One region of the Paenibacillus lacisediminis genome, then DNA from elsewhere that is predicted to be linked to it. Evidence: riboswitches for the same ligand, from Rfam matches in the RefSeq annotation. Region 1 holds a riboswitch; each other region holds the start of a gene.
What was found. Region 1 has a riboswitch for glycine ahead of gcvT (glycine cleavage system aminomethyltransferase GcvT). Riboswitches for the same ligand answer to the same signal wherever they lie in the genome.

Region 1 (3,258 bases):
ATCGCTTCCAGCATTTCGTTCCGGTCTTGTTCGGTCAGCGGCAAATAACGGTGTTTTAGCATAGGTTTTCTCGTTCTCCTTTCACGGCTTGGCGAGTGCGTTTCGGCGATAAAATGGCAGGGGGACGACTTGGGCTTTCAGCCGTTTGCCGCGGATTTCCACCTCGAGTATGGTGCCGGCCGCCGCGTGGGCGCTGGCGATCAGTACCAGTCCGAGGCTTTTTTTGAGCGTCGGCGCTTGCGTGCCTGTGGTTACTTCGCCGATTGGGCCCTCGATGCCAGGCGCAAAAACCGGATAATGCGTGCGCGGGATGCCCCGGTCGATCATCTCCAGACCGGCGAGCCGCTGCGGAACGCCTTCTTCACGCTGCTGGAGCAGCGCCTCGCGCCCGATAAACGAGCCAGAGTCCCATTTCACGAACCGGCCGAGGCCGGCTTCCAGCGGCGAAATACGCTGCGACAGCTCCTGCCCGTAGAGGGGGAGGCCGGCTTCAAAACGCAGCGTATCCCGGGCGCCGAGCCCCGCCGGCACGAGCCCGTGGGCCTCGCCGGCTCGCATCAGCGCGTCCCAAAGGGCCGGAGCGTCTTCCGCAGCCGCATAAAGCTCATACCCGTCCTCGCCGGTATAGCCGGTGCGCGAGAGCAGCGTTTTAATGCCGCTGACCCGGGCCTCAGGATAAAACGTGAAGGGGCGCAAAGCGCCGGGATCATGTCCTTCGCACAGCGGGGAGAGGATGGAGGCGGCCAGCGGCCCCTGGACCGCCAGCAGCGCCGTGGCTGCGGAAACGTTGCGCAGGCTGACGCCTTCGGCGGGCAGATGCCGCCGCAGCCATTCCCAATCCTTGTCGATGTTTGCGGCGTTGACGACAAGCATGTATTTGCCTTCGTCCCGTTTATACACCAGCAGATCGTCGACGACACCGCCGTCCGGATAACAGAGCAGGGTGTATTGAGCTTTTCCCGGCCCCAGCAGGCTCACGTCGTTCGTCGTCATCCGCTGCAAAAAACTTTCCGCTCCGGGACCCTCGGCGTAAAACTCGCCCATATGCGATACGTCAAACAAGCCGGCCCGCTCGCGCACGGCCTCGTGCTCCTTTTGAATGCCGCTGAACTGCACCGGCAGCTCCCAGCCGCCGAAATCGATGCAGCGCACGCCTTCATATCGGCCGTAACAAGAGTATAACGGCGTTCGTTGCAGTAGGGGTTCGGACATCTCATCACCTCGTTTGGCCGTAGTGGGCCGTATTTTTACCTGCGCATATCATGAAAAAAATAAAAAGACAGGCCAAGAAATTCCGACTGGCAACGAATCGGATATTTCCGGCTCTGTCCTTTGTACCTGAGAGTTACCCTGCTGCAAAACACCAGGCATCTTGCTCCCCGGCATTTTAAAGAAGAAGCAGGTTTCCCCTTGGGTGATCCGCCTTTAAACCCTAAAAGACGAATTCTCTCCAGAGACGCGTCCGGCAGAAGTCCTTTTGCCTGAGAGATTCACCGCTTCCGTGCGGCTTGCTCCTTCGGCGTTACAATTTGCTGGAATTGTAATCTCTCCCTCTGCCTTCAACCGCTGATTACATCTACATTAATACTCAAAACCGCGAAATATGTCAATAAACTTATCATAAAAATATAAATTTTATTTTGGTTTTGTATACTGCAACGCTTTCATTTTTGCAAATCTATAAATTATGTTAGTAATATTGACATCTTGACTGGGTTGGAATAATCTGAACGAGAAATATCCGGAAAGAGGAGGAATGAGCTTGTCTGCTAATATTAGGGAAAATCTATGGTATAGCGACGAACATGAATGGGTGCTGGATTTGGGGGATGGAACGGCAAAAATCGGCATTTCCGACGTAGCCCAGCATCGCTTGGGCGATATCGTGTTTGTGGAGCTGCCGGACCTTGGAACGGAAGTGGAAGCACAGGACGGGATCGGCACGATCGAATCGGTCAAAACGGTGGCGGATTTGTTTACGCCGGTCAGCGGAACGGTGCTGGAGATTAACAACGAGCTGGAAACGGCGCCCGAGCTGGTGAATGAAGAACCTTACGACGGGGGCTGGATGGTGCGGATTCAACTCCATGAAGACCCCGCCGCCGCTTTTTCCAAATTGATGGATGCTAAAGCTTATGCGGAGTTTCTCGAAAGATAGAGGGCCTGTGACAGGCAAAAATAACCTCGCGTCAGCGATGAGGATGCGGCTTGCTTATCGCATTGCGTATTTTTGCTTTGCTGGCCGCGAGGTTGCTTGGTCCGGTCATTTACGTTTGGGCGGAAGCAGGAGGGAGCGGTAAATCGCCTCGAACATAAATTCGAAGGCCTCCAGGCGGGATACGGCATCGAATGCGGTGGAGCCCCATGCGTAGATGCCATGGCCCCGCAGCAATAAGCCGGGAACGCGGGTGTCGAGCGCGGCGGGAATCCGCCCCGCTATCTCGGCGATGTCGGCGTAATTCGGCACGACCGGGATGCGGACAGCGGCGTCCTCCTCCCAGATGCCCAGCGCTTTGATCAGCTCGTTGCCCTGTATTTGGACGAATCCTTCGTCGCCGAAATATTCGCTGAGCACATTGTTAAACACGGTGTGCACGTGGAGAATCGCGCCGCAGCCGGTCATCCGGTAGATTTTCGCGTGAATCGGCACATCTTCGCCGGGCGTCAGTTTTGTGGCTTCACTTGGCGTACCAGCGGCGTCCACAAACAGAAACTCCTCGGCCGGAAGCTTCGTTTGGCCCTTCATGCCCGACGTCACCGCGAAGTGATAATTGCCCGGCGCGAAGCCGCCGACCCGAACGGACAAGCTGCCGCTCAAGCCCGGAAGCCAGCCGCGGGCGGCAAGCCGTTCCTTGACGCCGCGCAGTTCGCTGAGCGCAGCTTGTTTTTCTTCCAACGGAATGTCCGAAAAATTCATGTTGGCCGTCCTCCTTCGTGCTTCACCCAAAATAATGGCTTACAGAAGCGACTTTCGAACCGCCTCGCCCATTTCCAAAGACCGCTCGGCGGCCCGGTGCACCGCGGCTTTCACGTTTGGCCGGAAGCCGGCCGCTTCGAGCACCTCCAGCGCCGCTTGGGTCGAGCCGTTTGGCGAGGTGATGTCGGCCCGGAGCTTGGCCGGATTTTCGCCGGTTTCCTTCATCATCAGGGCGGCGCCAAGCACCGTTTGCACCGTCAGCTCACGCGCCTGATCGGGGGAAAGACCGCCTTCCATACCCGCTTCGATCATCGCTTCCATCATGTAATAAATATATGCGG
Region 2 (3,258 bases), on a different contig from region 1:
CTTCCGTCGTCGGACAATGGGTTGGGAATCGTTGAGCAAACCACGTTAGAGCTTGTAAATAACGGAGTGCAAAAACCTGCTGAATTGTTTAAGGAAGTGGGAGAAAGGCTGCACGAATTGGGAATGGGGGACGTGGAGTTTCGGTACCGGCTAAAAACGATGGCGGAGCTGCCGAAGCCACTTCTGGAGGCCGAGGGGCCGGATTATTTTATTGGCGGGCTTCCTTCCGCGAAAGACGGTACTGTCGCATTAACCAATTTCGGACAGGAAGTTCTATCGGGTGAAAAGGACTGGTTACAGGAAAAGGGAGTGGATGAGTGGTATGGTGGCTTGTCATTAACGAAGGATATGGGATGGCGCTGGGATCGAAGCGAGAAACGGTTAGTTCGCATTGAAAATTAATGTTAAAAGCAGGAGGAAGTAACGATGTTATTCTCATCGTAAAAAAATGAACTGTATCGGGGGGATATTTCGTATAACATCTCGTATACCCATTGCTGTACAAGTCAATATTATCTACGTGCAGCATTGTCGGTTGACAAAACTTGCTTTGCAAAGGGGAGATGGAGTAAATGTGGTTGGAGTATGCCTGGGCACTACTCATTCTTATCGGTTTGGAAGGATTGTTGTCGGCCGACAATGCGCTCGTTCTTGCGGTCATCGCGAAACATTTGCCGGACGAACAGAAGAAACGAGCGATTAACTATGGAATCATGATGGCCTTTGTCTTTCGTTTTGCCGCGTTATTTGCGATTTCCTTTATTGCTAACGTCTGGCAGGTGCAGGCGATTGGCGCGGCTTATCTCCTATACTTGGGGTTAAAGCACATCATCCAAGCGCGATTCGGCAAGAAGAATGAGGATGTGCACAAGGACACGAAACAAGAGGCGGCAGGGAAAAGTTTTTGGCCTACAGTAGGAAAAATTGCGCTGGCAGACCTTGCCTTTGCGATCGATTCCATCCTGGCTGCGGTGGCGCTTGCGCTAGGGCTGCCTGACTCGCCGCTTGGCGATTTCGGGGGGATGGACGCGGGGCAATTTATCGTTGTATTGCTCGGCGGAATTGCAGGCCTGATCTTAATTAAATTTGCAGCTACTTGGTTTGTAAAACTGCTAGCCCAACGTCCGGCGCTTGAGACGACGGCTTATGCGATCGTTGCCTGGGTTGGAGTAAAGCTCGCCGTCATCACCCTTGCCCATGAGGATATTGGGGTTTTGGATCCTCATTTCCCCCATAGCACGGTCTGGACGATTGTCTTCTACGCTGTCTTGGTGGCGATCGCCCTAATTGGGTGGTTTGCACCCAGCAACAAACCGTCTAAGGCAGGTAATGCCTAACGGGCATTCGCCGATGGGAAGTATCTCGTTGACAAAATATATCACTGCGAGTAATATTGAAAAATATTTAAATGGGTTGTTACAATGAAAAAATTAAATAGTTAGCAAGCTATGATTGCTATGGATCGTACTATAGCAGGAGCAGCTTCTGGAGAGACCGCGGGAATTCCGCGGCGCCGAAGGGTTCACAATCTCAGGCAAAAGGACAGAAGAGTACTAAATATCTATTTGTTATTCGAAAATAGTTGATAACAAAACTTATTTATTATTCTTATGACCAGGAGATTGGAGCGCATCCAGTCTCTTTTTTTATTGGCGTTAATCATTGTTCAACTTTTCACGTTTAAGGGGGAGTTTGGTTTGGCACAACAAGAATTAAAGAGGGATTTAGAAAATCGGCATGTTCAACTCATTGCTATTGGCGGTACCATTGGTACGGGATTGTTTCTGGGATCGGGCAAAGCCATTCAACTGGCAGGTCCGTCCATTATTTTTGCTTATTTCATCGTGGGGATCGCCATATTTTTTGTGATGAGGGCGCTAGGAGAACTCCTGCTGTCCAAAGCAGGTTATCAATCTTTTACGGATATTGCCGAAGACTATCTTGGGCCGCGGGCCGCTTTTGTAACGGGATGGACCTATTGGTTTTGCTGGATCATGACAGCTATGGCCGATGTGATCGCGGTTGGGGTGTATGTTCAATATTGGTTTGATATTCCGCAATGGGTGCCTGAAATCATCTGCTTAATTATTTTATTGGGGCTCAATCTGTTAACTGTAAAAAATTTTGGCGAATTGGAGTTTTGGTTTGCTTTAATTAAGGTAGTGACGATTCTCGCATTAATTGCCATTGGGGTGATCTTACTGGTCATAGGATTCAAGACAGATGCAGGAATGGTTACGGTCAAAAACATTTGGGGACATGGGGGCATATTTCCAAACGGAGTTCCGGGTTTCTTGCTTTCCTTCCAAATGGTTGTGTTTGCCTTTGTTGGCGTGGAGTTGGTGGGGGTATCGGCCGCGGAAACATCCAATCCGGAAAAAAACATCCCCTCGGCGATTAATAAAATTCCGCTTAGAATTTTATTTTTCTACGTTGGCGCGATTATTGCCCTATTGTGCATTAACCCCTGGACGGAACTAAGTCCGGCAGAAAGCCCTTTTGTTAAAACGTTTAGTTTGGTCGGGATTCCGATTGCTGCGGGAATTATTAACTTTGTTGTATTAACTTCAGCCGCTTCCGCTTGCAACAGCGGGATGTTTTCAACAAGCCGAATTTTATATAATTTAAGCAAGAATAACCAGGCTTCGTCCCATTTTGCCAAGCTGAATAAAAATCATGTGCCCAGAAATGGGCTATTGATCTCCACACTCGTCTTGTCCGGGGGAGCTCTATTGAGCAAGCTTATTCCGGAGCAGGCGTTTGGCGTCGTGACCACTATTAGCGCCATTTGTTTTATTTGGGTTTGGGGTGTGGTTCTCGTTTGTCACATCAAGTATAAAAAGACGCAGCCAGAGTTGCAGGCAAAATCGAAATTTAAAGCACCATTTACCCCCTTTGTTAATTATGCAGTTCTGACGTTGTTTGCTATAATTCTTATAATTATGCTGGTTGCCAAAGAAACACGCATGGCCTTATTATTGACACCCTTATGGTTTATTCTGCTGTTTGCATTGCATTATTCGAATCGAAGAAAAGCGGGTAAATAATCATAAACAGTGTCATTCCAGAATCATTAATAATTGGGGAGAACAAGATGAAGACGATCACGGTGCAAAGTCTTGCGGAAACGTTTCATATGGAAGTGCTAGCCGGGGCCGGCCGTATGGACCGTGTGATTACCCGTCCACGGGCGCATAGACCTGGGTTGGAGTTTGTGGGGTATTTTGATTTTTTTCCGATGGAGCGGGTGCAAGTGCT
Region 3 (3,258 bases), on a different contig from region 1:
GAGCAGCCATTGCCCGCCGTCCAGGATGATGGCGTCGGTGGTCGACGGGTTAAAAATGCGCACCGCGATCCATTTTGCCCCGGGCGCTACGCCGATCTGGTTCGAGCCGTCGGGCTCCGATCCGACCATTGTGCCCATCGTGTGGGTGCCGTGCCCGTCGCTATCCACCGGCAGCGATGCGTGGCTGTGCGGGTCGTACCAGTTCAGCTCGGGATCGACGATGTTCCCGGAAGCATCGAACCCGCGCCATTTAGCGCGCAAAGCCGGATGGGTGTATTCTACGCCGGAGTCGAGGTTGGCGACGACGATCCCGCTTCCGTCAATGCCTTGGGCCCAGACCTCGGGGGCGTTGACCTGGGCGATGTTCCATTCGACGCTGCTCGGCTTGACAGCTGCCGCCCCGGCGTTATCGGCCACGGCATCCTTGATGGGTGTCCCTTGACCGGCCGCCGCCTCCTGCTTGTCGATTTCCACCTTATCCAGAAACCGTTCTTCGTTGGGGAGAATCTTTTCTACTTCAGGAAACAGGGCGACTTGGTCAAGCACCTCTTTTGTGCTTGTCACCGCCATGGCGTTTACGATAAAGTAGCTTTTATAATCCTTAACCTCTCCGGACTTTTGCTCCTGACTCAAATAGTTATCCAGGCTGACCTGGGTGCGTGAAGCCGTTTCACGCAGGGCGCTGATGACGGAAGTCCGGGCCGACATTTTAGCGGCCGAAGGCGTCGCTTTTTCGGTTGCGGCTTTTTGCAGGGCCAGCTTGGAAACCGAGGCTGTATCGGTTTGTTCTTTTAATTTAACGAGATAAGTCACGTAATCGTCCTGCTTGAACTGCGTCGTCAGTTTGCCATCGATCTTGGCTTCGGCGATGTGCGGCGCGCTGGATTTTAGACTGGTTTTGGCCGCAGCGCCGTTGGTTTCGGCATAGGTCACAGGAACAAAAGTAAGCACAAGGAGGATCGACATACCGAGTGAGAAATTTTTACGGAATCTTTTGAATCGGATCAACTTCTTCACTCCCTTTACTAGGTTAATGGTTCTTTCGAGAAATCCTCTTGTGGCAGCCCGGAGAATTGCTGGCTGTCAGTTAAAACCGGACACGACCTGAGCGACTTTGCGAAAAAAAACGAATGATATCTACGTAATTCCAAGCATCACCTCCTTTTATGGGAGAAAAATTAACATGAACAAATCTCTGAGTTGGGAAAGAGAGTCACTTCGGGTAGCGGGCAGTAGAAATTTGGCGTTTGGGCCCGGTTTATAACACAGGCCGAATAGGACATAACCAAAACGTGAAGCGGAAAACGGTGAGGTATCGGCGATAAATTCAGGCTTTCGTTGAACTACCGATGATGTTGAGGTTGGTCGAATTATAAAATCGATAGGAAAAGTAGGTTATTTTCAATAAAAAATAAAAATAGGTAAATAATGGTTTGTTTTGGAAATAGTATATCTTTGAAAATGAAAATGTACAAGTAGGATTTTGCGAGAATATACATATTTTCATAGAAAAATAGGAATATTTTACTATATTATTTGGCGTTTAGTTGAAAATGTATGTTAGATATATTGACATATAGTGTTTTTCGTTTTACATTAATTACAAAATGATAAGGAGCGAATGAGGGTCATGGGAGAGTCCGCTTGGGAAAGGCGGCACCGAAGGAGCAAATAGCCGGCCATGCGGGGCGGCTTTGAATCTCTCAGGTACAAGGACCATGGCCTGACGCGACTCTGGAGAGAGCGAAAGCCACCCAAGGGGTACGTGTTTCCGGCTCACGGACACATTAAACTCTCAGGTAACGGGGACAGAGAGAAGGCAGCAGGCCTTTTTTCTGTCCTTTTTAACGTTGAGGACTGTCATGTTAGGGAAAACTGAAAGTAAGATTTTTGCAAAATGGTGAAAACAAAGATTTGGGGAACGGGGAAGATGACCATGCGGTTTAAAAATGTATTTTCGATTATTGGTCCGGCGATGATCGGGCCGTCCAGCTCCCATACCGCGGGGGCGGTGCGGATTGGGCGTTTTGCGCGGCAACTGTTGGGAGAGGCGCCTTACGAAGCGCGGATTTGTTTCTACGGCTCGTTTGCGGAAACGTATCAGGGGCACGGCACGGACCTGGCCATCGTCGGCGGAATTTTGGATTACCGCACGGATGACGAGCGCATCCGGAACTCGCTGCAAAACGCGGAAGAAATGGGGATGAAGCTTGATTTTACAACCGGTGTTCAGCCGGGGACCCATCCCAATACGGTAAAAATCGCGCTCACCGCCGGAAACGGCAAGGCCGAGGTGACGGGGGCGTCGATCGGCGGCGGGAACATTGCGATTCAGGGCATCAACGGGTTTGAGGTCAAGTGTTCGGGCGAACTGCCGACGCTTGTGATTGAGCATGCCGACCGCCAAGGCATGTTGGCCGGCATCACCGCGCTATTCAGCCGGGAGGACGTGAACATCGGCTATATCATTACCGACCGGAAAGGAAGGACCGAAGAAGCCCTGACCGTCGTCGAAGCGGATGGCGCGATTCCGGGCACTCTTATTGATGAGGTTAAAAAGCTTCCGCACGTAAGCCGGGTGGCTTACATCGATTTAACATAAAGTGAAGGAGTAGGTAAACATGCGTTTTCGGAATTTGCGGGAGCTCGTCGCTTTGTGCGACAAGGAGTCCCTGACGATTTCGCAAGTCATGCTGCAGGATCAGGCGGCGGAAAGCGGCCAGAGCGAAGCGGAAATCATGGCAGCGATGGCCGAGTATTATCAAATAATGAAAGAGGCCGTGCGCAAAGGTTTGACGGAGCAAATCACCTCAACGAGCGGGCTGACGGGCGGCGATGCCAAAAGGGTAAACGAATACCGCGGCAACGGGGAGCCCGCCGTGGGGGACATCGCCTGCCAGGCGATGGCTTACGCTTTGGCGGTTTCCGAGGTTAACGCTTCGATGGGGCGGATCGTGGCCACCCCAACGGCCGGTTCCTGCGGCATCATTCCGGGGGTGTTCGTCAGCGCCCAGGAGCGCTTCGGCTGGGAGGATGAGCAGCTTGTGCGCGGTTTGTTCTGCGCCGGGGCGATCGGGTACGTGATCGCCAACAATTCGTTTATCTCCGGCGCGGAAGGCGGATGCCAGGCGGAAATCGGCTCCGCGATCGGCATGGCGGCGGGCGCGATGGTTGAGCTGCGCGGGGGAACGCCGGAGCAGGCGGTGCACGCCGTCGGCTTGGCGCTGAAAAATACGCTGGGCCTGATCTGCGATCCGG

Region 2: it holds a riboswitch for glycine, as region 1 does, so the genes downstream of both, ACLD72_RS28390 (amino acid permease) here and gcvT (glycine cleavage system aminomethyltransferase GcvT) in region 1, are expected to answer to the same signal.
Region 3: it holds a riboswitch for glycine, as region 1 does, so the genes downstream of both, sdaAB (L-serine ammonia-lyase, iron-sulfur-dependent subunit beta) here and gcvT (glycine cleavage system aminomethyltransferase GcvT) in region 1, are expected to answer to the same signal.

What each region holds. Positions count from the first base shown of each region.
Region 1 is NZ_JBKIAX020000021.1:52,986-56,243, reverse strand. Features, by position in the region: gene gcvPA (aminomethyl-transferring glycine dehydrogenase subunit GcvPA) at 1-62, opposite strand, end outside; gene gcvT (glycine cleavage system aminomethyltransferase GcvT) at 82-1,212, opposite strand; glycine riboswitch at 1,317-1,459, opposite strand; glycine riboswitch at 1,460-1,563, opposite strand; gene gcvH (glycine cleavage system protein GcvH) at 1,763-2,158, shown strand; gene mtnB (methylthioribulose 1-phosphate dehydratase) at 2,264-2,917, opposite strand; gene proC (pyrroline-5-carboxylate reductase) at 2,957-3,258, opposite strand, start outside.
Region 2 is NZ_JBKIAX020000022.1:34,131-37,388, forward strand. Features, by position in the region: gene ACLD72_RS28380 (DUF1835 domain-containing protein) at 1-402, shown strand, start outside; gene ACLD72_RS28385 (TerC family protein) at 573-1,337, shown strand; glycine riboswitch at 1,476-1,556, shown strand; gene ACLD72_RS28390 (amino acid permease) at 1,698-3,047, shown strand; gene hprK (HPr(Ser) kinase/phosphatase) at 3,095-3,258, shown strand, end outside.
Region 3 is NZ_JBKIAX020000004.1:490,690-493,947, reverse strand. Features, by position in the region: gene ACLD72_RS10990 (S8 family serine peptidase) at 1-1,008, opposite strand, end outside; glycine riboswitch at 1,622-1,729, shown strand; gene sdaAB (L-serine ammonia-lyase, iron-sulfur-dependent subunit beta) at 1,937-2,602, shown strand; gene sdaAA (L-serine ammonia-lyase, iron-sulfur-dependent, subunit alpha) at 2,622-3,258, shown strand, end outside.